DNA from 2 places in the uncultured Enterovirga sp. genome. Region 2 is predicted to be linked to the other one. Evidence: predicted binding sites of a transcription regulator. Region 2 holds the regulator's gene; the other holds the start of a gene.
The links. Region 2 encodes HrcA, which represses chaperone genes, less so after heat shock. Its sites were predicted from a motif close to GTTAGCACTCNCNNNNNGNGAGTGCTAAC; they were not measured.
Positions count from the first base shown of each region.

Region 1: groES (co-chaperone GroES) is a predicted target of HrcA. The motif match lies at 12,455-12,483, and genes of this name have one in related genera.

Region 1 is NZ_CAXTAZ010000001.1:173,646-188,527, reverse strand. It holds gene alaS (alanine--tRNA ligase) at 1-2,489, opposite strand, end outside; gene ACFE87_RS00940 (Tim44 domain-containing protein) at 2,789-3,745, shown strand; gene ACFE87_RS00935 (CsbD family protein) at 3,956-4,129, opposite strand; gene ACFE87_RS00930 (metallopeptidase family protein) at 4,195-4,650, opposite strand; gene ACFE87_RS00925 (hypothetical protein) at 4,658-4,921, opposite strand; gene leuC (3-isopropylmalate dehydratase large subunit) at 4,932-6,338, opposite strand; gene recA (recombinase RecA) at 6,589-7,671, opposite strand; gene ACFE87_RS00910 (hypothetical protein) at 7,978-10,167, shown strand; gene ACFE87_RS00905 (dimethylmenaquinone methyltransferase) at 10,239-11,396, opposite strand; gene ACFE87_RS00900 (HAD family hydrolase) at 11,532-12,335, opposite strand; gene groES (co-chaperone GroES) at 12,577-12,888, shown strand; gene groL (chaperonin GroEL) at 13,047-14,708, shown strand; gene ACFE87_RS00885 (RNA methyltransferase) at 14,853-14,882, shown strand, end outside.
Region 2 is NZ_CAXTAZ010000054.1:17,982-32,863, reverse strand. It holds gene ACFE87_RS20755 (mannose-1-phosphate guanylyltransferase/mannose-6-phosphate isomerase) at 1-1,249, opposite strand, end outside; gene ACFE87_RS20750 (SPFH domain-containing protein) at 1,472-2,482, shown strand; gene ACFE87_RS20745 (NfeD family protein) at 2,486-2,932, shown strand; gene ACFE87_RS20740 (GNAT family N-acetyltransferase) at 2,968-3,498, shown strand; gene ACFE87_RS20735 (DUF6916 family protein) at 3,477-3,776, opposite strand; gene hrcA (heat-inducible transcriptional repressor HrcA) at 4,016-5,107, opposite strand; gene rph (ribonuclease PH) at 5,229-5,948, shown strand; gene rdgB (RdgB/HAM1 family non-canonical purine NTP pyrophosphatase) at 5,945-6,631, shown strand; gene ACFE87_RS20715 (HD-GYP domain-containing protein) at 6,816-8,135, shown strand; gene dksA (RNA polymerase-binding protein DksA) at 8,207-8,623, opposite strand; gene ACFE87_RS20705 (arylesterase) at 8,882-9,574, opposite strand; gene ACFE87_RS20700 (ABC transporter ATP-binding protein) at 9,622-10,314, shown strand; gene ACFE87_RS20695 (ABC transporter permease) at 10,314-12,911, shown strand; gene ACFE87_RS20690 (Bax inhibitor-1/YccA family protein) at 13,059-13,841, shown strand; gene ACFE87_RS20685 (DUF2794 domain-containing protein) at 14,050-14,421, opposite strand; gene ACFE87_RS20680 (ATPase) at 14,646-14,882, shown strand, end outside.

The DNA of each region.
Region 1 (14,882 bases), on a different contig from region 2:
GTGACGCCGACCACGATCCCGGCCTTGCCGTCCGGCCCGACCCCGACGATGGCGACGACACCTGAGCCCAGGCGCTTCTTCTCCGCGTCGATGATCGGCTTCAAATCCTTCATCTCGAGGCCGTCCACGGCGGAGCGCTTGAACTTCATCCCGTTGACGACGGTCTCGCTGCCGCCTGCCGCGCCGCCGGCGCCGTCGCCCATCGCGAGCTTGCGGCGGGCGTCGGCGAGGTCGCGCTCCAGCCGGCGTCGTTCCTCGACCAAGGCCGCCAGGCGCTCGCCGACGTCGCCGACTGGGGCCTTGAGCAGGGCGGCCACCTCCCGCAGGGCGCGGCTCTCGCCCGCGAGATGATGGCGCGCCGCATCGCCGGTGAGAGCCTCGAGGCGGCGGGTCCCAGCGGCGACGGCGCTGTCCGACAGGATCGAGATGAGGCCGATATCACCCGTTCTGCCGGCATGGGTGCCGCCGCAGAGCTCGACGGAAAACGTGCGGCCCTTGGCGTCGGGATCGCGCCCCATGGCGACGACCCTTACCTCGTCGCCGTATTTCTCTCCGAACAAGGCCCGGGCGCCGGACGCGATCGCATCGTCCACGGCCATGAGGCGTGTGGTGACGGGCTCATTCTGCAGCACGAGGCGGTTCGCCAGATCCTCGACGGCCGCGATCTCGGCCGGGCTCATCGGCTTCGGATGGCTGAAATCGAAGCGGAGACGGTCCGGGGTGACGAGCGACCCCTTCTGGGCCACGTGATCGCCGAGAACCCGGCGCAAGGCCTCGTGCAGAAGATGGGTCGCGGAATGGTGGCCCCGGACCCCCGACCGGCGGGCATGCTCGACGGCGAGTTCGAGTGCCGCGCCGGGTTCGAGCCGGCCCTCCTGCACCGTGACGTGGTGGACGTAGAGGTCGCCGAGCTTCTTTTCGGTGTCGGTGACACGGGCCCGGATCCCGGCCCCGACGAGCTCGCCGGTATCGCCGACCTGGCCGCCCGATTCCGCGTAGAAGGGCGTCTGGTTCAGGAGGACGAGTCCGCTTTCTCCGGGCCCGAGCTCGGCGACCTCGGCGCCGCCCCTGACGATCGCCGTCACGATGCCCTCGGCCCGCTCCGTGTCGTAGCCCAGGAACTCGGTCGCGCCGACGCGCTCGCGGAGGCCGTACCAGACGATGTCGGTCGCGGCCTCGCCCGAGCCGGCCCAGGCCGCCCGAGCCTTTTCGCGCTGGCGCTCCATCGCGACCTTGAAGGCATCCGTATCGACCGTCACGCCGCGGGCCTTGAGCGCGTCCTGGGTGAGGTCGAGCGGGAAGCCGAAGGTGTCGTAGAGCGTGAAGGCGGTCTCGCCCGAGAAGGATTGACCGGCGGTGAGGCCGGCGCTCTCGTCGTCCAGCATGGCGAGGCCGCGCTCCAGCGTGCGCCGGAAGCGGGTCTCCTCGAGCTGCAGGGTCTCGGTGATGAGCGCCTCGGCCCGGACGAGTTCCGGATAGGCCTGGCCCATCTCCCGCACCAGCGCCGGCACGAGCCGCCACATCACCGGCTCGCGCGAGCCGAGGAGCTGCGCATGCCGCATGGCGCGGCGCATGATGCGGCGGAGCACGTAGCCGCGGCCTTCGTTCGAGGGCAGGACGCCGTCTGCGACCAGGAAGGACGAGGCCCGGAGATGGTCGGCGATGACCCGGAACGAAGCCCGGCTCGTCTCGTCCGGACCCCGCCCGATCGCATGCGCGACGGCCTCGATCAGCGTGCGGAAGAGGTCGGTGTCGTAATTCGAGTGGACGCCCTGCAGGATGGCCGACATGCGCTCGAGGCCCATGCCGGTGTCGATCGAGGGACGGGGCAGAGGAACCCGGTTGCCGGGCTCGATCTGCTCGAACTGCATGAAGACGAGGTTCCAGAATTCGAGGAAGCGGTCGCCGTCTTCGTCCGGTGAGCCGGGCGGCCCGCCTTGGAGCGAGGGGCCCTGGTCGATGAAGATCTCGGAACAGGGTCCGCAGGGACCGGTATCGCCCATCTGCCAGAAATTGTCGGAGGTCCCGATCCGGATGATGCGGTCGTCGCCGAACCCGGCGATCTTGCGCCAGAGCGCGGCCGCCTCGTCGTCGTCCGCGTAGACGGTGACGAGAAGGTTGTCCTTGGCGAGGCCGAATTCCTTCGTGATCAGGTTCCAGGCGAGCTCGATCGCGTCCGGCTTGAAATAGTCGCCGAAGGAGAAATTGCCGAGCATCTCGAAGAAGGTGTGATGCCGGGCCGTGTATCCGACATTGTCGAGGTCGTTATGCTTGCCACCGGCCCGCACGCATTTCTGCGAGGTAGTCGCGCGCGAATAGGGCCGCTTCTCGATCCCGGTGAAGACGTTCTTGAACTGCACCATCCCGGCATTGGTGAACATCAGGGTCGGGTCGTTGCGGGGCACGAGCGGCGACGAGGCGACCGGCTCGTGGCCGTGCTTCGCGAAATAGTCGAGGAAGGCCGACCTGATCTCGTTGACGCCACTCATCGGTGGATGAACCCGTGCAGATGCGGCCGCCGGCACGGCGGCCTCCGGGCCGGTTTCTAGGGGCGCGCCATGGGGTTGTCGAGCAAGCAGGATGGTTACGGCGGGAGGCACCGGCGCCGGTCCCGACACGAACCGCGGCCCCAATCCGGCTCGGCAAAAACCAGGAACCTCGCCGATCCAGTCGTCGGCGCCAGGTGGCCGGAACCAGTCGTTAGCTCTCCGCCTCTAACTATCTTGAGCTTGTCGTCGCTTCCCACCATATTGGTCTGGAGGGATCAACCCTCATCGGGTGGGAACAGATGACCAGACGTTTCAGGACCGCTGCAAGGGCGGCTCTTCTGGCCGGACTTGCGGTGGTGCTCGTCGCGCCGCAGGTCGATGCACGCCCCGGCGGCGGCAAGGGCAGCTTCGGCTCCCGCGGCAGCCAGACCTATTCGGCGCCGCCCTCGACGGCGACCGCACCGCGATCGGCCCAGCCGATGCAGCGCACCGAAACTCCGAATGTCGGTGCGCCGCGTCCCGGCATGCCGGCGAGCGCAGCGCCGAGCCGCGGGCTTGGCTTTGGCGGCGGCCTGATGGCCGGCCTCCTCGGGGCCGGGCTCCTCGGCATGCTCTTCGGCGGTGGCTTCATGGGCGGCCTCGGCGGCCTCGCCTCGATGTTGGGCCTTCTGATGCAGGTGGCGCTGATCGGCGGCCTGATCTGGCTCGCACTCCGCTTCTTCCGGCGGCGGTCAGAACCCGCCCTGGCAGGTGCCGGCGCACCTTACGCGCGTCAGACTCTGGGCGGCGGGCTCCCGGGTTCCGGCGGCGGACCGACGGGTCCGGCTCGGCCTGCGACGACTCCGCAGCCGATCGAGATCGACCCGCAGGACTACAAGGCCTTCGAGCGGGCGCTCAGCGAGATCCAGATCTCGTATGGACGCGGCGATCTCGGCGCCTTGCGCCGCCTCGCGACGCCCGAGATGGCGGGGTATTTCGAGCAGGATCTCGCCGAGGATCGCGGTCGCGGTGTCCGCAACGAGGTGTCCGAGCCGAAGCTTCTCCAGGGCGACCTCGCTCAGGCTTGGCGCGAAGGCAGCGCCGAATACGCGACGGTCGCGATGCGGTTCGAGATCATCGACGTCTTCGTCGACGTCGCGTCGGGTCGGGTCGTATCGGGCAACAAGACGGCGCCGACCGAAGCGACCGAACTCTGGACGTTCCGCCGCGACAACCAGGGTCCCTGGCTGCTGTCGGCGATCCAGCAGTCGGCCTGAGGCTGCGCGTGGCCTCGGCCGCGCCGCGAATGACGAAGGGGGCCCGTTCGGGCCCCCTTCTTTTCGTGCCGGTCGGCTGATTCGCCGAGCGCCTACCGACAATCATGGCCGAAACGGCAAACGACGCAATAAGCCGCGTCGTTCCCGATACGGCCGTAGATTATCGACCACGCCGGTCGGTCTTGCTCCGACCGGCCGACGTCCGTGGGCCTACTTGCCGCGGAGCGTGTCCTTCACGCCACCGACGGTGTTCTGAACGGTGCCGCCGGCCTTCTGGGCCTTGCCTTCGGCTTCCAGCTTGGTGTCGCCGGTGATCTTGCCGGCGATGTCCTTCGCGGTGCCCTTGGCTTTCTCCACGGCGCCTTCGATCCGATCCTTGTCCATCTCGTTCTCCTGTTCAGACACGTCCGTCCGACATGGAGAGGGAACGTGAAGAATCGGATTTTGTTTCAGGCCGTACGATCGCCCGGTTTCGGCGGCTCGTCATCGGCCCGGCTCTCGATCCGGGCCATGTCCTCGTCGGATAGCCCGACATGGTGGCCGATCTCGTGGACCAGCACATGCGTCACGAGGGCACCCAACGTCTCCTCGTGCTCGGACCAATAGTCGAGGAGAGGTCGGCGGTAGAGCCAGACCATGTTCGGGAACTGACCCGTCTGCAGGCCGTCGGCGAAGCCGCCCTGCGCGAGCCCGACGCCGCGAAACAGGCCGAGGAGGTCGAACGGGCTCTCGAGACCCATCTCTTCGAAGGTCTCGTCGTCGGGAAAGTCCACGACGCGGATGACTACGCCCTGGCAAAGCCGTCGGAACGCCTCCGGCAAAGCCGCGAAGGCTGCTTCAGCCAAGGTTTCGACCTCGGCGAGCGACGGCGCCCGGCATTCCGCCCAGTCCACCGATCGGGTCACGGCAGCCTCACCACCAGCCGAGCTGTGCGCCCAGCCACCAGGCGAGCCCCGCCCCGAGCAGGACCGAGATCGCGCGGCCGACCCGCCGGCCCCAGAGTTCGGCCGGATCCGTCGTCCCTCCCTCGCCCTCGCCCTCAGCGTCCGCCGCGGAGAAATGGCCGCCGAGCCGCTTGCCGGCGCGGGCGAGCGAGGACGAGCCCACGGACTCACTGTCACGCGCGACCCGATCGAGCGCGCGGCGCGCTTCGGCCTCGCGCTCCGGATCGTTCATCCCGCGTGCCTCAGCCCAGCGCGCGGACGTCCACGAAGCGGCCCGCGATCGCGGCCGCCGCGGCCATGGCGGGCGAGACGAGATGCGTGCGGCCCTTGTGGCCCTGGCGGCCCTCGAAATTCCGGTTCGAGGTCGAGGCGCAGCGCTCTTCGGGGCCGAGACGGTCGGCGTTCATGGCGAGGCACATGGAGCATCCCGGCTCGCGCCACTCGAAGCCGGCCTCCAGGAAAACGCGGTCGAGGCCCTCGGCCTCGGCCTGCATCTTCACGATGCCCGAGCCCGGCACGATCATGGCGTTGACCGAGGGATGGACGCTCTTGCCGGCGACGACCCGCGCCACCTCGCGCAAATCTTCGATGCGGCCGTTGGTACAGGACCCGATGAAGACCCGGTCGACGGCGATGTCGGTAATCCGGGTGCCGGGCTTCAGGCCCATATAGGTCAGGGCACGCTCCTTCGACGCCCGCTTGCCCTCGTCGTCGATCGCGGCCGGATCGGGCACGATGCCGTTCACGGAGACGACGTCCTCCGGGCTCGTGCCCCAGGTCACGAGCGGCGCGAGATTCGCCGCATCGATCCGGATCTCGGTGTCGAACACCGCGCCTTCGTCGGAAGGAAGGGTCTCCCAATATCGGACGGCACTGTCCCAGGCATATCCCGTCGGAGATTTCGGGCGGCCTTTCAGATAGGCGAAGGTGGTCGCGTCGGGGGCCACCATCCCGGCCCGGGCCCCGCCCTCGATCGACATGTTGCAGAGGGTCATCCGGCCCTCCATCGAGAGAGCACGGACCGCCTCGCCTGCGAATTCAATGACGTGACCGGTCCCCCCGGCCGTCCCGATCTCGCCGATGATTCCGAGCGCGATGTCCTTCGCCGTCACGCCCGGCCTGAGGTCGCCGTGGACCGTCACCCGCATGTTGCGGGCCTTTTTCTGGATCAGCGTCTGGGTCGCGAGCACATGCTCGACCTCCGACGTCCCGATCCCGTGCGCCAGCGCCCCGAAGGCGCCGTGGGTCGAGGTGTGGCTGTCGCCGCAAACGATCGTCATGCCCGGGAGCGTGAAGCCCTGTTCGGGGCCGATGATGTGGACGATGCCCTGGCGCTGGTCGAGTTCGTCGAAATACTCGATGCCGAAATCGCGCGTATTGGCCGCGAGCGTCTCGACCTGGATGCGAGCCTCCTCATCCGCGATGCCGCCGCGGCGGTCGGTGGTCGGCACGTTGTGGTCGACGACGGCCAGCGTCTTGCCGGGGGCCCTGACGACCCGGCCGGCCACCCGCAATCCTTCGAAGGCCTGCGGGCTCGTGACCTCGTGCACGAGGTGGCGGTCGATATAGATGAGGCAGGTCCCGTCCTCGCCGCGATCGATGACGTGGTCATCCCAGATCTTGTCGTAGAGGGTGCGGGGGGCGGACATGGGTCTCGTCATCCTGTGCGGAGTCGCGGAGATGCTCCGATGAGAGTGTCTCTAATACCGCGACCGAGCTTTCGGAAGGGCCCGCGGTCGCCGCAGCCTCCATCCGGATCGGCTCCGACCCGGGGACTTGCACGACGCGAAAAGGCGCGGCCCGTCGGCGCCACGCCTTGCAACACGCCTTCTTACGAATGGCACGGTCGAACCAGCCCCCCTGGAGGCCTGTCCCGAGGCGCCGGATCGGAGCGACCCGCTACGGGTTGCCTTCGTCGAGGTCGTCGTCGGTCGGGGTCGCCGTGTCGAGGATGCGGTCAGCCAGAAGACCTGCATTCTGGCGGATGGCGGCTTCGATCTTGGCCGCGATCTCGGGATTGTCGCGCAGGAGCGATTTCGCGTTCTCACGCCCCTGGCCGAGCCTCTGGCTGTCGAAGGAGAACCAGGCGCCCGACTTCTCCACGATGCCGGCCTTGACGCCGAGATCGACGAGTTCGCCGACCTTCGAAATGCCCTCGCCGAACATGATGTCGAACTCGACCTGCTTGAAGGGCGGCGCGACCTTGTTCTTGACGACCTTGACCCGGACCTGGTTGCCGATCGCCTCGTCCCGGTCCTTCAGGGTCGAGATCCGGCGAATGTCGAGCCGGACGGAGGCATAGAATTTCAGCGCGTTGCCGCCGGTCGTCGTTTCGGGCGAGCCGTACATCACGCCGATCTTCATCCGGATCTGGTTGATGAAAATCACCATCGCCTTCGACTTCGAGATCGAGGCGGTGAGCTTGCGGAGGGCCTGGCTCATCAGCCGCGCCTGTGCGCCGGGCTGCACGTCGCCCATCTCGCCCTCGATCTCCGCCCGGGGCGTCAACGCGGCGACCGAATCGACCACCAGCACGTCGATCGCCCCCGACCGCACCAGCGTGTCGCAAATCTCCAGCGCCTGCTCGCCCGTATCGGGCTGCGAGATGAGGAGGTCGTCGAGCTTTACGCCGAGCTTTCGGGCGTAGACGGGATCCAGCGCGTGCTCGGCGTCGACGAAGGCGCAGACGCCGCCCTTCTTCTGCGCTTCGGCGACGGTGTGGAGAGCGAGCGTCGTCTTGCCCGAGGATTCTGGCCCGTAGATCTCGATCACGCGGCCGCGCGGCAACCCGCCGACGCCGAGCGCGATGTCCAGGCCGAGCGAGCCCGAGGAGATCGATTCGACCTCGGCGATCTTCTCGTTCTTGCCGAGTCGCATGATCGAGCCCTTCCCGAAGGAGCGCTCGATCTGCGACAGCGCCGCGTCCAGCGCCTTGGTCTTGTCCATGGAGGGTGTCTCGATCAGGCGCAGGGCAGAGGCCATGGCGGGCGATCCTTATGGCAGTGGGAGGAGCCGGACTCAAACGCGTCCGGTCCTCGTGAATGTACATGGTTTGTTCTCATCCGCAACAACTTCTTTGGCCCACGCCGCGCCGTATACAGGACAACTTGACCGCGCCGGTTGCAGCCTGCCGGGCCGGGCCGGGCCGGGCCGGGACGAGACCGGCGTCGCGGCTCCGCGAGCGCTCACGTACGTCTGATCGACGGCTCGGGCCTGCGGCCTTGAGGGGATGTGACAGCGGGTCTATTCGGGACGGGGGATCGCGTGTCAAAGGGAGAGGTTGCGGGCGTGCAGGTGACAACAGGGGATCAACCGTCGGCCGTCTCGCCGGCTTCGAAGGCGGCTCGGACGCGCGACGCGCTGACCACGCCTGCCTCACGCAGGCCGATCGTCGTGGTTCTCGGCATGCATCGCAGCGGCACGTCGCTTTGCGCCCATCTGCTCAGCGCCCTCGGCGTCGACATGGCGGATGACGTGGGCCGCGCCCGCGGGAACGAGGACGGTCATTGGGAGCGCTGGGAAATCGTGTCCCAGCACAATCGGATCCTGGACCTGCTCAATCGACCGATGGGTGGCGTCGGCGATTACTCCCCCCTCCATGATCTACCTCTCCCGAGCGGCTGGTGGGCCAATCCGGAGGTGCGAAAGATCCGGTCCGAAGTGGAGGCCTACCTGCAATCCAGGATGCATCCGGCCGAACCGTTCGGTTTCAAGGACCCCCGAGCTGTCCGGCTGCTTGCGACATGGGGAGAAATCTTCAACAATCTCTCCCTCACCCCGAAATATGTGTTCTGTGTTCGTAATCCGGCCAACGTTGCCGCGTCGCTCCGGTCACGCGACGATATCCCGCTCCGTTCGGGCGAATACCGGTGGCTCGTCTACAATGCCGATTTCTTCGCCCGGGCGAAAGATGACGTCTTCGTGCTCGATTACGATGACTGGTTCACGGACGGGGAGGGGACGCTCAGGCGACTGCTTGCATTCCTGCGGCCCTTGAACCTCGTCCACGACGGCAGTGCGGATATCCTCGACATCGTCGACGCGCAGCTGAACCGTGAGGGCGCGAAAGGCCGACCTTCGGCACAGCGGATCGTGCAGTATTTCTATGAGCTGATCAAAGAAGACCTGTCGGATCCTGGCGTCCGGGCGAAGCTCGACGTCTTCATCGAGCAGTTCAACATCTTTCAGCGTGTCGCTCCCTTCGAGCTCCCGCTGACGCGGCTGCACGGATCCATCTTCGAAAAAACGGCCGAACTCGAAGCCGCGAGGGACGCGTCTCGCCAGCTCGAGCATCGCGTCTCGGGCCGGGAACAGGCGGAGGCTGACCTTCGAAGCGAGCTCGAGGCGTCGCGGCGTGCCGAAGAGACTGCGCGCGAGGAGGCCGCAAATCGCGCGGCCGAATTGCAGCAGGTCGGGGAGGAGCTCCGGGCGCTGGAGCATTCCGAACACGCATTGCGCACCGAACTGGATGGCGCACGGCAGGACGCTCGGCGTCGTGCCGAAGAAGCGGCTGCCCTGGTGGCAGGGCAGCGCCTTCTCCAGGATCGCGTGGCCGCGCTGACCGAGGCCGAGACCCGGCTCAGGGCCGACCTCGGCCAAGCGGAGGAGAAGGCGGCTGCTCTCGAGGCTGGGCAGAACCGGCATCTGGACGACCCGGTGGTCGAACTCGACCATGCGGAAGCCCGCTCCAGGGCCGACCTGGGCCAAGCGGAGGAGAAGGCGGCTGCTCTCGAGGCTGGGCAGAACCGCCATCTGGAAGACCGGGTAGCCGAACTCGAGCGTGCGGAAGCCCGTCTCCAGGCCGATCTCGCCGCAGCCGAAAACCAGCTCGCCTTCGCGGCGGAGGACAGGGTCCGGCTCGCGCGAGAGCTGCGCGAATTGGAGGTTCGGGCGGCACGCCCGCCGGACAGGCCGCCGGTTTCACCGGCGCAGATCATCCCTCAGGACCCGGCTCCCCGCCCTCTCGAGACGGAGCGGGAGAACCTTGAGAGGATCACGGCGATACTGACCCGACAACGCGAACTCATCCAGTCGCTTCGACGCGATATCCTGAGACGCGACACCAGCCTTCTCGAGCTCCGCGCTCAGGGCCGTCGCGACAGGGAGACGACATCCGGGCCCTTGCGGCGTCTCGGGGCGAGGCTGTCCGGCCGAAGAGACGCCCAGGAGCCCTCGGACCCGGCGGGCGACCATCCCCTGGCTCCGTTTTTCGACGAGGCCTACTATCTCGAATCCAACCCCGACGTCCGGGCCGCCGGCGTGCCTGCGCTCGCGCATTACCTGGAACAGGGAGAGGCGGAGGGCCGCAGGCCCATCCCGTCCTTCGATCCCGCCTTCTATCTCGACCACAACGAGGACGTCCGGACATCCGGGCAGGGCGCCTTCTCGCATTTCATCGATCACGGCATCGCCGAAGGCCGACCCGGCGACAGGTCCGAGGTCGACACGGTAGGGTCTTTGCTGCCGCCCAGGTCATAGGCGCGGCCCTAGGCCCGCCTCGGGTCCATCGCGGCGGCGGGCGTTGATCGTCGCACCGGCCTGACCTCGCTTCACCCCTTCCAGTTCTTGAGGGCTCCGAAGGGGTTCTTCGACAGGTCGGGAGGCGGAGGGTTGAGGATCGGCTCGACCTGGGCGCAGGCATCCGCGAGCGAGAAGGCGGATCCGTTCGGCAGCTTGCCCCCGGCGGCATCCTTGTGGCCTCCGCCGCGGAACTTGCGCGCGCCGTCGAGCGCGGTCTCGTTCGTGGACCGGAACGAGAGGGAGCCGGTCCGCTGGACATTCACGACCCGGGTCGCCCCGCCCGCGTCCATGATCGCGTCGGAGACACGCTGGAACGTGCCGGCATCCAGCCCGAAGGAGAGGAGCGTGCCGTCGGAGAGCGGGCGGAACAGCTCGCGTGAGCGGGCGAGAACGGGCGCGATCCGCATGCGGGTCGTGAGGCTGCGGTCGTCCCCCGGATCGTCGCTGAGGAACGCGTCGAGGATCTCTGTCCGGAGCGCGCCGACCTCGCGTTCGATCCGGGCCGGCGGCAGCCCCTGCTGCAGCAGACGGGCCACGCCCAGGAGCAGGGCGCCGACGAAACGATCGTGCCAGGGATGGCCGATCGGCACGAGGTTCGAGACATTGTCCCAGAAGACCTCGTCCAGCGCGAGGCCGCCGATGAAGGTCGGGAGCGTCTTCTGCCAGAGGTCGACGGCGTCGATCGACGCGACCAGGGTCTCGATCTGACCCTGGACTTCGGGGGAGGGGTCCCGCGCCGCGTAGAGGGCTCGGTTCTCGTAGGCCATCCGGGTCGCGCAGCGGCTGCCGTCGATCAGGACCACGGTGCCGGGATCGTCGAATGCGAAGGTCCGAAGGCTGCCCTCCTCGGATGCGGGCAGCGCGTGATGCTCGCGCAGGCGGTCGACCGAGGAGACGTGGTGATCGAGCACCACGAGGCGATGCCGGACGCCTTCGTCACGCCGCCGATTCAGGGCCGCGAAGCTCTGGATGAATTTGACGGCCACGTCTTCGAGACCGAGATCGGTGAGGATCAGCATCTCGGACTCGGCGGTCTTGCCGAGACGCTTCAGCTCCTCGTCGACGACCGGCCCGACATCCGCGTAGCGCGGCACATGGACGATGCGGCCGACCTCGACATAGGCGCCGACCACGGTGGCGGCGCCGTAGCCGTCGAGATCGTGATGCGTGATCTGGGTGACGTTCAACCGACGATCCTCAAGGTCAAAGGCCGCACGGGCGAGCGCGGCGGTCGCAAGATCCGTCCCTCGCGTCCCGCACCGCGAGCAGACGGGAGCAGGAGCGGTTCTTGAGCCGTTCGGACCACGGGCGGAGTGGACCTCCTATTCCGTTCGTCTGGCGAGGATCAAGCGATCCACGGCCCGCGCCCAGCCATCCGCGTCATTCGCATCCGTCACGGCGCTCGCCCGGGCCTTCACCTCCGCCGACGCGTTGCCCATCGCGATCGAGAATCCGGCGACGTCGAACATCGGCAGGTCGTTCGCCATGTCGCCCAGAACGGCGACCTCGGACGGATCCACGCCGGCATGGCGGGCGATCAGACGGACGGCATTGCCCTTGTTCGCCGCCTGGTTGGTCACGTCGAGATAATAGGATTGCGATCGCTTCGCGCTCGCGGTCTGGCCCAGGAGAGCCTGCAACTCCGCCTCGACAGCGGCGAGACGCGGGGCATCATCCGTGACGCCCGTGATCTTGCCCGCCTGGGCGATATAGGGCTCGAAACTCTCCACGACCCGCTCGTCGAACCGCACGGTCATGCGCTCGTGCGGAACATGGGATCCGGTCGGGTTCACGACGAGCCATTCGGTCTCGGTGAAGAGCCAGGCGTCGATTCCGTGCCGGACGAGGAGGTCGAGAGCCGTGCGGGCGGCGTCTGCCGGCACGAGGTGGCTTTCGAGCAAGGTTCCGTCGCGCCGCACGACCGTTCCACCATTGAAGCCTGCCGTGAAGGCGAGCCCGAGTTCGTCCGCGATCCACGCAATGCCCCGGGGTGGACGGGCGCTGACGATGGCAAGCGGGATGCCGGCTGATCTCAGGCGGTTCGCGGCCGCGACCGTGCTCGGCGCAAGGGACTTGTCCGGTTGCACCAGCGTACCGTCCACATCCGACACGACGAGACGGATCATCGAAAGTTTCCCGCAGGAGATTGTCGGAGCGACGCCGATTCGGCGTAGCGAAAGCGGCGGTACGGCTCGGATTTACCGCGCCACGATGGCCTCAGCTACGTCCGAAACGCGACGATTTCGCTGGCACTCCCTGAATCCGAGTGCTAGTGAGGGGTCAGTTGCGAGGGTGTCGATGACGCCCGGGCTGGCTCGGAGCCCGCCTCCGCCGTTCCTGGCGCCGCACACCGAACCGGAGACTCCCATGCAATTTCGTCCGCTGCACGACCGCGTCGTGGTCCGTCGTATCGAAGGTGAAGCCAAGACCAAGGGCGGCATCATCATTCCGGACAATGCCAAGGAAAAGCCGCAAGAGGGCGAGATCGTCGCCGTCGGACCGGGCGCCCGCGACGAAAGCGGAAAGATCAACGCGCTCGACGTCAAGGCTGGCGACCGCATCCTGTTCGGCAAGTGGTCCGGCACCGAGGTGAAGATCGACGGCGAGGATCTCCTCATCATGAAGGAGAGCGACATCCTCGGCATCATCGAGGGCCAGAAGATGGCGCTCGCGGCCTAACGCACGCACCGTAGGTCTTATCCGAGCTTCCGGCCGAGCGCCGGTTCTCGAAGAGCCGGCCCTGGCCTTGTCCAGGACATCATCAACCCAGATCTCGTGTCCGAGCCTCCGCCACTAGTCGCGACGGCTCGGCGAAGGTCTTATCTGCAGGTATTCACATGTCAGCCAAAGACGTACGCTTCTCCACCGACGCCCGGGACAAGATGCTTCGTGGCGTCGAACTGCTCGCCAACGCGGTCAAGGTCACCCTCGGCCCCAAGGGCCGCAACGTCGTGATCGAGAAGAGCTTCGGCGCTCCGCGCATCACCAAGGACGGCGTGACGGTCGCCAAGGAGATCGAGCTCTCCGACAAGTTCGAGAATATGGGCGCCCAGATGGTGCGCGAAGTCGCTTCGAAGTCGAGCGACCTGGCCGGCGACGGCACCACCACGGCGACGGTGCTCGCCGCCTCGATCGTCCGTGAGGGCGCGAAGTCGGTCGCGGCCGGCATGAACCCGATGGACCTGAAGCGCGGCATCGACCTCGCGGTCGCGGCCGTCGTCAAGGATATCGAAGCCCGGGCCAAGAAGGTCGCCTCCTCGGAGGAGATCGCGCAGGTCGGCACGATCTCGGCCAACGGCGACAAGGACATCGGCGACATGATCGCCAAGGCGATGGACAAGGTCGGCAAGGAAGGCGTGATCACGGTCGAGGAGGCCAAGACCGCCGAGACCGAGCTCGACGTCGTCGAGGGCATGCAGTTCGACCGCGGCTATCTCTCGCCTTACTTCATCACCAACGCCGAGAAGATGGTCGCCGAGCTGGAAGACCCCTACATCCTCATCCACGAGAAGAAGCTGTCGTCGCTCCAGGCGCTGCTTCCGGTCCTCGAGGCGGTGGTGCAGACCGGCAAGCCGCTCGTGATCGTGGCCGAGGACATCGAGGGCGAGGCCCTCGCGACGCTCGTCGTGAACAAGCTCCGCGGCGGCCTCAAGGTCGCGGCCGTGAAGGCTCCGGGCTTCGGCGATCGTCGCAAGGCGATGCTCGAGGACATCGCCGTCCTGACCGCCGGTCAGACCGTGTCGGAAGATCTCGGCATCAAGCTCGAGAACGTGACCCTCGAGATGCTCGGCCGCGCGAAGCGGGTCCGCATCGAGAAGGAAAACACCACGATCATCGACGGCGCCGGCGACAAGAGCGCGATCGAGGCCCGGGTTGGCCAGATCAAGGCGCAGATCGAGGAGACCACCTCGGACTACGACAAGGAGAAGCTGCAGGAGCGGCTCGCGAAGCTGGCCGGTGGCGTTGCCATCATCCGGGTCGGCGGCTCGACTGAGGTCGAGGTGAAGGAGAAGAAGGATCGTGTCGACGACGCCCTGCACGCGACCCGCGCAGCCGTCGAAGAAGGCATCGTTCCGGGCGGCGGCGTCGCGCTCCTGCTCGGCAAGGCGGCCGTCCAGAAGCTCCCGAAGAACGAGAATGCCGAGGTTCAGGCCGGCATCAACATCGTGCTGAAGGCCCTCGAGGCGCCGATCCGTCAGATCGCGCAGAATTCGGGTGTCGAAGGCTCGATCGTCGTCGGCCGGATCCTGGGTCAGTCCTCGCCGACCTATGGCTTCAACGCGCAGACGGAGGAGTATGTCGACATGCTCCAGGCCGGCATCGTCGATCCGGCGAAGGTCGTCCGCGCCGCGCTCCAGGGCGCGGCCTCGGTGGCCGGCCTCCTCGTCACGACGGAAGCCATGATCGCCGAAGCGCCGAAGAAAGAACCGGCCGGCGGCGGCATGCCGGGCGGCGGCGGAATGGGCGGCATGGGTGGCATGGGCGGCATGGACTTCTAACCGACGCCAGCTGAGGCTCGCCGACCAAGGGCTGCCCTCACGGGCAGCCCTTTTTCATGCAGGCCCGTGCTGGAGTGAAGCGGGCCTGTCTTGTTTCTCTCGCCACGGGCGACGCCGCGCCCCACCCGGACCGGAAAGCTGACCTTGGCCGCTGTCCTTGCTCCTCCGGTCATC
Region 2 (14,882 bases):
CGCCCCGCACCACGACCCAATGCTCGGCCCGGTGCCGATGCAGCTGGAGCGAGAGCCGGCCGCCGGGCTTCACCGTGATGATCTTGACCTGGAAACGGTCGCCCGAGATCAGGCTGCGATAGCTGCCCCAAGGCCGATGCACCTCGGCGTGGGTGTCGGCCTCGCCGAAACCCTTCAGGCGCAGGAGGGCGAGGGCGTCCTTGACGTTCTGGGCGCGTGACTTGTCGGCGACCAGCACGGCGTCGTCGCTGGCCACGACGAGCACGTCCTTGAGCCCGAGCGTCGCGACGAGGAGCCGGTCGGAGCGGATGAAGGAATCCTTCGTGTCGATGCCGACCGCGTGGCCCAGGACGACATTGCCGTCGGCATCGGGGAGGTGGGCGGCCTGGATGGCGTCCCAGGCGCCGAGGTCGTTCCAGTCGAGCGCCACCCGGGCGACCGCCGTGCGGGAACTCCCCTCCATCAGGGCATAGTCGATCGAGATCGATTCGATCCGTTCGAAGGCCTCGCGATCGAGGAGTATGGCGCCGTCGTCCCGGCGGGCGCGTGCGACGGCCTCGCGGGCGGGCTCCAGGAGGTCGGGCCGCCGTTCCGCCGCCTCGGCCAGGAGCGTCTGCGGAGCGAACAGGAAGATGCCGGCATTCCAGACGAAGCGGCCGTCAGCGAGCATTCGGGCTGCATTCGCGGCATCCGGCTTCTCGACGAAGCCGGCGGCCTTCCGGACCGGGCTGTCCGGATCCGGCACCGGGTCGCTTCCGACCTCGATATAGCCGTAGCCCGTCTCCGGCCGGGTCGGCTGGATGCCGAAGAGGCAGATATGGCCGGCCCGGGCAGCCGGCACGGCGGCCAGCACCGCAGCCCGAAAGGCGGCCGCATCCTTGATGACGTGGTCGGAGGGCAGGAGCAGCACGAGGCCGTCGCCGGCCTCCTGGGTGACGAGGCTCGCGACGAGGGCCACCGCCGCGGTGTTCCGGGCCACGGGTTCCAGCACCACCGGACCCGACCGGATGCCGAGCGCCTCGATCTGGTCCGCGACGATGAAGCGATGGGCTTCCGCCGCGATGAAGGCCGGAGGCGCAAAACCCTGTCCGGTTACCCGCATCGCGGTCTCCTGAAGAAGGGTGCGATCTCCCACGAAGGCCTGGAACTGTTTTGGCATGCTGGCGCGCGAAATCGGCCACAGCCGCGAGCCGCTGCCGCCGCACATGATAAAGGGGTGAATGCCCTGCTCGCTCACGGTATCCGACACGTCCAGCCTCTTGGTCGATCTCCGGCGCTTGTACAGGCGGATTCCGGAGGGCGCATCCCCGTCGCCGCCGAAGGGTGAATCGCCGACCTGGACGGGAGCATCGAGGAGCGGTTCTGGCCGCTCGTGTCGCGACGCAATCGTTCCGACATCGACGTATGATCAAGGACCCGAGTAGGATCGCGGTCGCGGATGGGCCGGCGGGCGCGGTCCCCGGAGGTTTCGATGGGTTACAACATCTTCGCGATCGTGGTCGTGGTCCTCGTGATCGTCACGATCGCGGCCGGCGTCCGGACCATCCCGCAGGGCTATGTCTACACGGTCGAGCGGTTCGGCCGCTATTCGCGCTCGCTCGGCGCCGGGCTCGGCCTGATCGTTCCCTATGTGGACCGCATCGGCCACAAGGTGAACATCATGGAGCAGGTGCTCGACATCCCGTCCCAGGAGGCCTTCACCCGCGACAATGCCGGCGTCACGATCGACGCGGCCGCCTTCTACCAGGTCCTGGACGCGGCCCGGGCCGCCTACGAGATCACCAACCTGAACCAGGCGCTGCTCGTCCTCACCATGACGAACATCCGCACCGTGGTCGGGTCCATGGACCTCGACCAGCTCCTGTCGCATCGCGACGAGATCAACGAGAAGCTCCTCCAGGTCATGGACGCGGCCGCCTCGCCCTGGGGCGTCAAGGTGACCCGCGTCGAGATCAAGGACATCCTGCCTCCGGCCGACCTCGCCGGCTCGATGGCCCGGCAGATGAAGGCCGAGCGCGAGAAGCGTGCGGCCGTCCTCGAGGCGGAAGGTTTGCGACAGGCGGCGGTGCTGAAGGCGCAGGGCGCCAAGGAATCGCAGATCCTCGCCGCCGAGGGCCGCAAGGAGGCGGCATTCCGGGATGCGGAGGCGCGCGAGCGTCAGGCCGAGGCCGAAGCCAAGGCCACCGCGATGGTGTCGGACGCGATCTCGCGCGGCGACCTCGCGGCCGCGAACTTCCTGGTGGCGGAAAAGTATGTCGAGGCCATCAAGGCCATCGCCACCGCCCCGAACCAGAGGGTCGTGATCGTGCCGATCGAGATGGCGTCCATCGCGGGCACGCTGGGCGGTATCGCCGAGATCACCCGCTCCGTGTTCGGGACCGATCCCGGCTCGACGAGCGAGCCGCACCTCGCCCGCACGTCCCGGTCCCTGCCGCCGACCACCAGGCCGGCGAATTCCGACGGGTCGGTCCCGGAGAGCTGAGCCATGGCGTCGTTCATCGCACTCGGGCCCTGGGCATGGCTGATCGTCGGGCTCGTGCTGATCGGGCTCGAAACCCTGTCGCCGGGCATTTTCCTGGTCTGGTTCGGGATCGCAGCGATCCTGACCGGCCTCGCCGATTGGGCCTTCGACCTGCCCTGGCAGGGCAACCTCCTCGGCTTCGCGGCTTTGTCCGGCCTTGCCGTAGCGGCGGGACGGCGGCTGACCCGGCAGACGGGCGACGACATCCCGGGCGACCCGAAGCTGAACCGGCGCGTCGAATCCCTGGTCGGCCGCACTTTCCTGCTCGATCGGCCGATCACGGCCGGCGAGGGCCGCATCCGGGTCGACGACACCGTGTGGCGCGTGGTCGGACCCGAGATGGCGGCCGGCAGCTCGGTTCGCGTGGTTCGGGCGGACGGCACGACGCTGGTCGTCGAGGGCGCGTCCTAGCGGCCCATGCGGAAGCAGCTCGCGGCGTCGCCGCCATGATCCTCGATTCCGGCTTGCGAGATTGGGCGCGGGCGGCCGAAGCCGGTCTCGTCTTCCGGCCTATCGAGGAAGCCGATCTGCCGTTTCTCGAACGCGTCTATGCCTCGACGCGAGCCGACGAACTGACGCGGGTGGATTGGCCCGAGGCACGCAAGCGCGCCTTCGTCCGCATGCAATTCCAGGCGCAGCACGCGCATTACCAGACGCATTACTCCGATGCCGAGTGGCTCGTGATCATGGAGGGGCCGGAGCCGATCGGCCGTCTCTATCTCGAGCGCTGGCCCAGCCAGCATCGCATCATCGACATCACGCTGCTGCCGGAGCATCGCGGCCGCGGGCTCGGGGAAAAGCTGCTGCTCGATCTGCAGGACGAGGCGGCGGCGGCCGGAAAGGCGGTCTCGATCCATGTCGAGACCTTCAATCCGGCGATGCGGCTCTACCGGCGTCTCGGCTTCGTGCTGGAGGAGGACAAGGGCGTTTATCACCTCCTCGGCTGGAGCCCGCCTCAGGCGAAGACGGCCTCGTAGGCATTGCCGTCCCCCTGCGGTCCCAGGGGGACGATGAACATCTCCATCACGCCGAGTTCCGGGTGGGACAGCGGGTAGGTCGCCTGGGGCAGGAAGGGGCCCGGATCACCCAGGAAGACCAGCGAGAACGCGCCCCCGGCCCGGGGGGTCGGGCCGAGCCGCTGCACGTCGGCCAGCCGAAGCGCCAGGTTGCCCGACGAGCCCTGGAGGTCGAAGACGTCATCCTTGCGCGGCGCGAAGGACTCGAACGTGGCTTTGGCCAGATCGAAGGTGGTCATGGGCGTGTCCCGGTCGGTACGGCGGGCCGCGTCGGCCGCACGCGACCGATGGACCGGGATCGTCCCCTGGGCAAGACGCCTCAGCCGAACCGGCCGGCTATCTTCCCCGCGCCTGCGACGAGTGACGTGTCCGGCCGGTCGTCCGCCGACCGGCAGGTCCCAAACGGATCGGCGGACATGTCCGGAGAGCGACACAGGGCTGATCACCCGATCCGAAGCCCGACCAGGCGGGCTGACTCTCAGCGCCGGCTCGGATCCAGAAGCCGCGACACCACGCGGGCCGTGAAATCCACCATCGGGACGATGCGGGCATAGTTCAGCCGGGTCGGGCCGATCACGCCGACCGCGCCCACGACGCGCTGCTGGCTGTCCCGGAACGGCGCCGCGATCACCGAGGAGCCGGACATCGAGAACAGGCGATTCTCGGAGCCGATGAAGATGCGGACGCCTTCGCCGTCTTCGGCCCGGGTCAGGAGGTCGATCACGTCCGTCTGCGTCTCGAGATCGCCGAAGAGAAGCCGCATGCGCTCCAGGTCCTCTGCGGCCCGAAGGTCCTCGAGCAGGTTCGCCTGGCCCCGTACGATGAGGTGTCGCGTCTCGGAACTGCCGACGCTCAGCGCGAGGCCGCTCTCGACGAGCCGCCCGGTGATCGCGTCGAGCTCGCGCTCCATCTCGGCCCGGCGGCCCGCAACCTCGTCCCGGACCTCTTCGAGCGTCCGGCCGATGATCCGGGCATTCAGGAAGTTCGACGCCTCGACCAGGGCCGAGGCCGGCATTCCGGCCGGCAGGTCGAGGAGGCGGTTCTCGACCGAGCCGTCTTCGGAGACGAGCACCACGAGGGCGCGCGCCGCATCGAGCTGCACGAACTCGATCTGCCGCAGACGCGCATTGGATTTCGTGGTCACGACGACGCCCGCGCCGCGCGAGAGGCCGGACAGCATGACGGAGGCCTCCGCGAGCGCACCCTCGAAAGTCTGGCGGGAGGCCGCGACGCGCATCTGCGTCTCGACCCGCTCGCGCTCGTCCTGGGTGACGTCCCCGATCTCGAGGAGCGCGTCGACGAAGAAGCGCAGGCCCTGCTGCGTCGGCAGCCGGCCGGCGCTGGTATGGGGCGCGAAGATGAGGCCGGCCTCTTCGAGCTCCGCCATCACGTTGCGGATCGAGGCCGACGAGAGCGTCATCGGCAGGATGCGGGCGAGCGTCTTCGAACCGGTCGGCTCGCCGGTCGCCAGATAGCTTTCGACGATCTGCCGGAAGATCTCGCGGGAACGGTCGTTCAGTTCGGCCAGCTGCCGGAATTGCTGCGAGCCGGGAGAGATCGGCATGTTCATGACGGCCGGTCGCCTCGGGTGGGAAAAACTATCTGCCGCCTCGCCCCGCGCTCCGCAAGGGTCGGCTTGCCGCGCCCGGCCGCGGATTCTACACAGCGCGCCTCCACATCACGGGAACGGCATGACTCGGCCCTCGAACCGCAGACCCGACGAATTGCGCCCGGTAACGCTCGAGCGCGGCGTCGCACGCTATGCCGAGGGCTCCTGCCTCGTCTCCTTCGGCCACACGCGCGTGCTCTGCACGGCCTCGCTCGAGGAGCGCGGCCCGCCTTGGCTCCGCGGCTCCGGCCGGGGCTGGGTCACGGCCGAATATTCCATGCTGCCGCGCGCCACCCATGAGCGCACACGCCGCGAGGTGACCTCCGGCAAGCCGTCCGGCCGAACCCAGGAGATCCAGCGCCTGATCGGGCGCTCGCTCCGCGCCGTCGTGAACCTGCCGGCTCTCGGCGAGCGCCAGATCACGGTGGATTGCGACGTCCTGCAGGCGGATGGCGGCACCCGCACGGCGTCGATCACGGGCGCCTGGGTGGCGCTCCACGATTGCCTCGCCTGGATGCGGACGCGCTCGATCATCTCGGTCGATCCGCTGCGCGACCACGTCGCCGCGATCTCCTGCGGCATCCATCAGGGCAAGCCCGTGCTCGATCTCGACTACGCCGAGGATTCCGCGGCCGAGACGGATGCGAATTTCGTCATGACCGGCGCGGGCGGCATCGTCGAAATCCAGGGCACGGCCGAAGGCAAGCCGTTCTCCGAGGAGGAGTTCATCGGCCTCCTCCGGCTCGCGAAATCCGGGGTGAGCGAACTGGTCGCTCTTCAGAAGGCGGTGGTCGCGGCGTGACGGCCGGCCGTCGGCTCGAGGGCCGGGTCGTCATCGCGACCCACAATGCCGGCAAGCTTGCCGAGATGAAGGGGCTCCTCGCCCCCTTCGGCATCGAGGCGGTCTCGGCCCGCGAGCTCGGCCTCGCCGAACCGGACGAGACCGGGACGATGTATGCCGAAAATGCCGCCATCAAGGCGCGGGCGGCCGCGCGCGCCACGGGGCTGCCGGCCTTTGCCGATGATTCCGGCATCGCCGTCGAGGCGCTCGATGGTGCGCCGGGGCTCTTCTCGGCGCGCTGGGCCGGCAAGCCCGCCGATTTCGAGGCCGCAATGGCGCGGGTCGAGCGTGAACTCGCCATCCGGGGCGCCGCCACCGACCCCGAACGGAGGCGGGCTCATTTCGTCTCCGCGCTCGTGATCGCCTGGCCGGACGGGGAGGAGGCCTTGTTCGAGGGCAGGGTCCACGGCCAGGTCGTCCCGCCCCGGGGCCGGCAGGGTTTCGGCTACGACCCGATGTTCCAACCCGACGGGGAGAGCCGAACCTTCGGCGAGATGAGCGCCGACGAGAAGCACGGCATCGACTGGGACACGGCGGAGCCGCGCGCGCTGTCGCATCGGGCGAGGGCGTTTCTGGCCCTGGCGCGCGCGTGTCTCGATCCTCGCATGGAACCGCCGCCGTCGAGTCGGGATCCGCGAAGCTGAGCGGATCCTTCGCGAAGGATTAAGCCCTGGCCCGCATGGTCGAGAGCCGGTCCAGGCCGACCGGTTCGGACTTCCCATGTCGATCCCATCGGACCCGGCAATCCCGGCGCCATCGCCGAGCCGCTACGCGACGCCGGACCTTCGCCTCTCCGAACTGCTCGGCGCGCTGAGCCACGCCCTCGACATGACGGAGGGCCAGCCCGCCGGACACTGCGTGCGATCCTGCTGGATCGGCATGCAGCTCGGCCGGGAACTCGGCCTCGCGGAGGACCAGCTCTGGGAGCTGTATTACTGCATTCTCCTGAAGGACCTCGGCTGTTCCAGCAACGCGGCCCGGATCTGCGAGTTGTACCTCGCAGACGACGTCGGCTTCAAACGCGACTTCAAGACGGTCGGCGATAGCCTGCCTCAGGTGCTTCGCTTCGTCTTCGCCCATACCGGGTTGCGGGCAGGGCTCGCGGAACGTTTTCGGGCGATCGTCAACATCGTCCAGAATGGCGGCCAGATCGCCCAGGAGTTGATTGAGACGCGGTGCCATCGCGGCGCGGACATCGCACGGCAATTGCGGTTCGGCGAACCCGTCGCCCTGGGAATCCAGGCGCTCGACGAGCATTGGAACGGGGGCGGACGGCCCCTCGGACTCTCCGGCACCGCCATTCCGATCTATGCCCGGCTGGCTCTCGTCGCGCAGGTCGCGGACGTGTTCTGGCAGACCGGAGGGCGTGACGCGGTGACGGCCGAGATCCGCCGCCGCTCGGGGACCTGGTTCGATCCGGCCGTGGTCGCGGCTTTCATGACGGTCTCGCGGGACGAGAGCTTCTGGTCGACGCTGGAGCAACCGGACCTCGCGACCGCCCTGTTCGCGCTCGAGCCGGCCCAGCATGTTCGGCTGATCGACGAGGACCATCTCGACGACATCGCGGCGGCCTTCGCCCAGGTCGTCGATTCGAAGAGCCCGTTCACGAGTGGCCATTCGGCGCGGGTCGCCCTCTTCACCGACCTGATCGCCGAGACGATGGGCCTCCCGCCCGACCATCGTCGCTGGCTGAAGCGGGGCGCGCTCCTGCACGACATCGGCAAGCTCGGCGTCTCGAACGCCATCCTGGACAAGCCCGGCAAGCTCGACGCGGAAGAATGGGTCGCGATGCGCCAGCATTCCGCTCTCACCGAGACGATCCTGTCGCGCATCTCGGCCTTCGACGAACTCGCCCGCATGGCGGGCGCGCATCACGAACGGCTCGACGGCAAGGGCTACCCGAAGGGGATCGGCGGGGCGGAGATCTGCCTTGAGACCCGCATCATCACGACCGCCGACATCTTCGATGCGCTCACGGCCGAGCGGCCCTACCGGGCCGCGATGCCGGTGTCCAAGGCGCTCGCGATCATGGAGGGCGACATCGGGACCGCGATCGATCCCGATTGCTTCGCGGCGCTCCGTTCGGCGCTGCTTCGTCTCGATCAGGATCGCGCCGACGCCGCTCCGCCGATGGCCGCCGCCGCCTGACCTATTCCGTCCCGCTGCCCTGCAGGTAGCTCGGCCGCCTCTGCAGCATCGTCAGCGACGGCCGTTCGGGATCAGTCGTCCCGGTGGACGCGCTCCTTGCGCTCGTGCCTTTCCTGCGCCTCGATCGAGAGCGTCGCGATGGGCCGGGCCTCCAGCCGCCGGAGCGAGATCGGCTCGCCGGTCTCCTCGCAATAGCCGTAGGTGCCCTCGTTGATTCGCGAGATCGCCTGGTCGATCTTCGAAATCAGCTTGCGCTGGCGGTCGCGGGCCCGGAGCTCGATCGCCCGGTCCGTCTCCGACGAGGCCCGGTCGGCGAAGTCGGGATGGTTCGGGTTCTCCGTCTGGAGCGTGGACAGCGTGCCCTGGGACTCCTTCAGGATATCGCCCTTCCAGGCCGCGAGCTTGCACTTGAAATAGTCCCGCTGACGATCCCCCATGAAGGGTTCGTCGTCGTCCGGGTGGTAGCCGTTTTCCGCCATCTTCGGCATCACTTGGCCCCTCAGCCATGTCTCCGCTTCGAGGCGGATTATGGGGCGCGCGTATATATCGAACGCCCGCCTTGCGACAATGGGTTCTGCGCCTAACCGGCCATCATGACGGAGGAGCGACGGCCCATCGTTTCGGCATCTGCCTCGCGCACGGCCCCACGCAGTGCGAAAGCGGCCCGATGCGAGGGCTGGCCAGTCGGTCCGGCCCCTGTCGATCGCCTGGCGTGTCCGCCCAGAAAAGAGGCTGCGCGCCGGGCCTCAGCGGCCGAGCCGGGTGAGAAAGGTCTCGACGGACGGCAGGATGCGCTCGGCGATCCGGCGCACGCCCTCGGCCGAGGGATGGAGCCCGTCGGGCAGCGTCATCCGGGCTTCCCCCGAGACGCCGTCGAGGAAGAACGGATAGAGCACCAGGCCGTATTTGCCCGCGAGGTCCGGATAGATCGAGTCGAATCGCCGCACGAAGTCGGGACCGAGATTGCGGGCCGCATACATGCCGGCGAGCAGGACGGGGATGTTGCGGGCCTTGAGGCGTGACACGATGGTCTCGAGCGCCTTTCGGGTGACCTCGGGATCGGTGCCGCGCAGCATGTCGTTCGCGCCGAGTTCGACGATCACCCCATCGGTTCCGTCCGGCACGGACCAGTCGAGCCGCGCGAGACCGCCGGACGCGGTGTCGCCCGAGACGCCGGCATTCGTGATCGTGACCGCATGGCCGCGCGCCCGGAGCGCGGCTTCGAGTACGGTCGGGAAGGCCGCGCTCTCCGGGAGATTGTAGCCGGCCGTCAGGCTATCGCCGAGCGCGACGAGCTTCAGGGGCTCGCCCGGCGCGGCTCTTGCGGAGCCGGTCACCGCGGCTAAGGCAGCCACGAGGACGACGGCCAGGATGCCGCAGACGCGTTGGACATGCGCTCGCCCTGTCCCATATGAGCCGCCGCGCCGGGTTCCCGCCATGCCGTCCACCTCTGCATCATCTCGGCCGTGAGATTGGGTTCATTCGCATGACGGGCAAGATCATCTCGCTCGAGGATGTCGACCTCTCCTTGGGTGACGGCGCCGCGCGCGTCCATGTGCTGCAGGGGATCAGCCTCGCGGTCTCGACCGGGGAGGCCGTGGGCCTCGTCGGGCCATCTGGGTCGGGCAAGTCGACGCTGCTCATGGTGATGGCGGGGCTGGAGCGGCCCGATCGCGGGCGGGTGATGCTCGACGGGGAGGACCTCACGGGGCTGTCCGAGGATGCCCTCGCCCGTGTCCGGGGCCGGCGCATCGGCATCGTCTTCCAGTCCTTCCATCTCGTCCCAACGATGACGGCGCTGGAGAATGTGGCGCTCCCGCTCGAACTCGCGGGACGAAGCGGCGCCTTCGCGCGGGCCGAGACGGAACTTGCCGGGGTCGGACTCGGCGCCCGCCTGCACCATTACCCGGCCCAGCTGTCCGGCGGCGAGCAGCAGCGCGTCGCGATCGCGAGAGCGCTGGCGCCGGACCCCGCGATCGTGGTCGCGGACGAGCCGACCGGCAATCTCGACGAAGGCACGGGCGGCGCCGTGGTCGACCTCCTGTTCCGGATCAAGCGCGAGCGCGGCACGACGCTCGTCCTGGTCACCCACGACGCGACGTTGGCCGAGCGCTGCGACCGCACCGTCCACCTTCGGGCGGGACGGGTGGTCGCGGCCGACACAGCGGCGGTCCGCTGATGCACGGCACCCTGCCGGCCGCCTCGACCCCGCGCGCGCCTGGCTCCCCGCTGGTCCTCCGTCTCGCGCTTCGCGAGATGCGGGCGGGCCTGCGGGGCTTCGCGATCTTCATCGCCTGCATCGCGCTCGGCGTCGCGGCGATCTCGGGCGTGGCGTCCGTCGCGCGCTCGCTCGTCGAGGGCATCTCGAGCCAGGGCCGGACGATCCTCGGCGGCGACGTCGCGCTCTCCGTGGTGCAGCGCGAGGCGAGCCCCGAGGAGCTCCGAATCATGTCGGGCCAGGGCCGGGTGTCGCCCGTCGCGACGCTGAGGGCGATGGCCTCCGCCGGTCCCGAGGCCGGCGCGGCTTTGGTCGAGGTGAAGGCGGTCGGTTCAGGCTACCCGACCGTCGGGGCAGTGAAGACCGAGCCTGCGGGCGAGCTGTCCGGACTTCTGGCCGAGAAGGACGGCGTGTTCGGCGCCGTCGTCGATTCGGCCTTGTTCGACCGGCTCGCGCTGCCGGTCGGGGCACGGGTGACGATCGGATCGACCCCGTTCGAGCTCCGGGCCAGGCTCGTCTCCGAACCCGACAAGATCGCGGCCGGGATCGGCTTCGGCCCGCGCCTACTCATGTCGGATGCGGCGCTCCGGGCGACCGGCCTCGTCCAGCCGGGCAGCCTCGTCCGCTGGACCTATCGCCTGCTGATCCCGCCCGCGACCGCCACGGAGGAAGAGGACGGCCGGCCCGGTCGCGTCCTCGAGGCGCTGAAAGCCCAGCTCCCGGAGGGGGGCGCAGGCTGGGAGATCCGCACCCGCGACAACGCCGACCCGCGCTTCAGCCGCAATATCGAGCGATTCACGCAATTCCTGACCCTCGTCGGACTGACGGCGCTCCTCGTCGGCGGCGTCGGGGTCGCGAATGCCGCCGCGGCCTTCGTCGATCGCAAGCGCGTCCCGATCGGAATCCTGAAGAGCCTCGGCGCGACCGGCCGGCAGGTGGTCGCGATCTATCTGGCACAGGTCATGATGATCGCTGCCGTCGGCGTCGCGATCGGGCTCGCCGTCGGGGCGGCCATCCCGTTCGCGATCGCGGGCGCCTTCCGGTCCGCCCTGCCGATCCCGATCGAGGCTGTGGTCTCGCCGAAGGATCTCGGGCTCGCGCTGCTCTACGGCCTCCTGACGGCGCTCGCCTTCTCGCTCGGCCCCCTCGGCCGGGCGCATGGCGTTCCGGTCTCGGGCCTGTTTCGCGACAGGGTCGCGCCCGACCCGCACCGCCCGCCCGCCGCCTATCTGGCGGCTGCCATCCTGTGCGGGGCCGCGCTCGTCGGGCTCGCCGTCGTGGCCGCCTATGACCGGCGCGTGGCTTTGGCCTTCGTTGCGGCGGCCGGCGGAGCCTATCTGATCCTGCGTCTCGCGGCTGTCGGGATCATGCGGCTCGCCCGGGTGTTGCCCCATGCGCGGCAGCCTTTCCTGCGGCTCGCCATCGCGAATCTGCATCGGCCCGGCGCGCTGACGCCGTCGCTCGTCCTCTCGCTCGGTCTCGGCATCACCCTGCTCGTGACCCTCGCCGGGATCGACGGCAACCTGCGGCGCGAGATCGGCCGCACTCTCCCGGAGCGGGCGCCCAACTTCTTCTTCGTGGACGTCCCGAGCGCGGACGCGTCCGAGTTCCGCGCCTTTCTCGGCCGGGCGGCGCCCGGGGGCGCGATCGAAGCGACGCCGATGATGCGGGGCCGGATCACGGCGCTGAACGGGCGCCCGGTGGCCGAGACGCAGGCCGCGCCGAATGCCGCCTGGGTGCTGGACGGCGATCGCGGCATCACCTACGCGGCCGCGATCCCGGAAGGCTCGACCGTGGTCGAGGGCGCCTGGTGGGCGCCGGACGTCGCCGGCGCGCCTCTCGTCTCGCTGGATGCGGAGATCGCGCGCGGGCTCGGGCTGAATGTCGGCGACACGATCACCGTGAATGTGCTCGGCCGCAACCTGACGGCGACCATCGCCAACCTTCGTCGGATCGACTGGCGTCGAATCGGGATCGGCTTCGTGCTCGTGTTCTCGCCCCAGAGCTTCGGGGGTGCTCCGCATACGGAGCTGATGACCGTGACCCTTCCGGCCGGGGCCGATCCGGCGATCGAACCGCGCCTCCTGCGCGACGTGGCCCGCGGCTTCCCGGCCGTGACCAGCGTCCGGGTCAAGGACGCCCTCGAGGCCGTGAACGCCGTCGTGGCCCAGCTCGTCTTCGCGATCCGGGCCGCCTCGTCGGTCGCGCTGCTGGCGAGCCTTCTCGTCCTCGCAGGCGCGCTCGCGGCCGGGCAGCGGGCGAGGCTCTACGACGCGGTCGTTCTGAAGACGCTCGGCGCGACGCGGGGTCGGCTCCTGGCCGCCTACCTGGTGGAATACGGCGCGCTCGGCCTCGCAACGGCCGCGATCGGGCTCGTGGCCGGCTCGCTTGCCGCCTATGCCGTGGTGACCCGGACGATGCAGCTCGGCTTCACGCTGGATCTCGGCAGCAGCGTCGTCTCGGCCCTGCTCGCAGTCGTCGTTGCGGTCGGGCTCGGCCTCCTCGGCACCTGGAGGGTGTTGGGTCAAAAGCCGGCCCCCTATCTCCGAAGCCTTTAACCCCTTCCGCCAGCGCAGACGGCGAGGCCCCTTGTGAGGAACCGCGGTTCCCTCCATATTCCTGTGGCGCCGGATGTCCGGCGTCAGAGGGGCGCGTGATCCCTCGTATCGACAAGCACGCTGAGAGCCATCCAGAGGACGACTCCCATGCAACCGTTTCAACAGAACCAGACCGGTTTCGGCGCCGGCTACGCTCGCAGCACCGCCGAGGTCGACCAGGGTCTGCGCACCTTCATGTTGGGTGTCTACAACAACATGGTCCTGGGCCTCGCCATCTCGGCCCTGGTCGCGCTCGGCGTGAACAAGCTCGCCGTGACGACCGATGCCAACCAGGCCGTGGCCCGGATGAACGGGCAATATGTCACCGCCTTCGGCAAGATGCTGTATGGCTCGCCGCTGATGTGGGTGGTGGCTTTGGCCCCGCTCGCCTTCATCTTCTTCTTCTCCTTCCGGATGGAAAAGATGTCGGCGGCGACGGCTCGGCTCACCTTCTTCGCCTTCGCGGCGGTGATGGGTGCCTCGCTCTCGACGATCCTCCTGCGCTATACGGGCGCCTCGGTCACGCAGACCTTCTTCGTGACGGCGGCCGCCTTCGGCGGGCTTAGCCTCTTCGGCTACACCACCCAGCGCAGCCTGTCGGGAATGGGCACGTTCCTGATGATGGGGCTGATCGGCCTCATCCTGGCCTCGCTCGTCAACATCTTCCTGCAGTCGCCGGCGATGCAATTCGCCATCTCGGCGATCGGCGTTCTGATCTTCGCGGGCCTCACCGCCTACGATACCCAGAAGCTGAAGGAGATGTATCTCTACGGAAACTACGACACGGAAGCTGCCGGCAAGGCTTCGGTCTACGGCGCCCTGACGCTCTATCTCGACTTCATCAACATGTTCCAGTTCCTGCTCGCCTTCATGGGCAACCGGAACAACTAAGAACGTTCGAGCCTCGGCTCGGTCGCGAAGCCCCGGCGCAAGCCGGGGCTTTTTTCGTCTGGGAGTCGTGCGTGCTTCGAGGCTCGGCTCCGGCTCGCACTTCAGGATGAGAAAGTTGGGAGCATCCACCACGTCCTCATCCTGATGTGCCCCGCGAAGCGGGGGCATCGAAGGACGCATGACGCTTCAGCGTGAACGGATGGTGGCCCTAGTTGGTGACGAGCTTCACCGGCTTGTCGATGGCCTGAAGAACGCGGGCGAGGTCATGGCCACGCTTCAGCACGAGGCCGGACGTCGTCTCGACGGCGTAGGCGCCCTGGCGGCGGGCGAGTTTCGGGTCCTTGATGATTCGGTAGAGCGGCGATTCCGAGGTCCGGCGGTAGACGGCGAAGACGGCCCGGTCGCGGGCGAAGTCGATCGCATAGTCGCGCCACTCCCCCTCGGCCACGCGCCGGCCGTAGAGGTTCAGGATGGCCCGGAGTTCGTCTCGGCTGAACGTCACCTGAGGCGATGGCGCGGCACCCGGAAACGGAACGATCCGGTCGCTGCGCAACGTCTCTCCCGTTTCGCCCTCGTTCATCGTCTCTCCTGGCTACGGATGTGCCCCGTTGCAGAACGGTCATGATGGGCGGGAGGCGGCCCTCAGACAAGAGGCAGGCATGGCGGCTTCCGCCGGCGCTGGCAGAGTTTTTGCCTGCGACCCGACGTCTTCGGGCCGGGCGTTGAATAGCTGGTTCCCGATCGGTTAAGGTCGGGCGTCGAGGTCCGGTTACCGGGAGCCGGCCGGAGACCGAACGAGGCCGCATGGCGGACGCCGTCCATTTCGATATGCCTGATCCACGCGCCGCCCGCAGGGCGGAGCGGCGCGCTGCCGACATGGAACGCGGCTACACGATCTCGGTCAAGCGTCTCGTCCTCGCCTTCGTGATCGAGGGCATCATCGTCGCGACCTCGCTCGCCGGAGCCTGGCTGTTCGCCAGCATGTATGGCGGCGCCGACCCGACCGCCTTCTGGATGATGATGCTGGCTCCCATCGCCTAC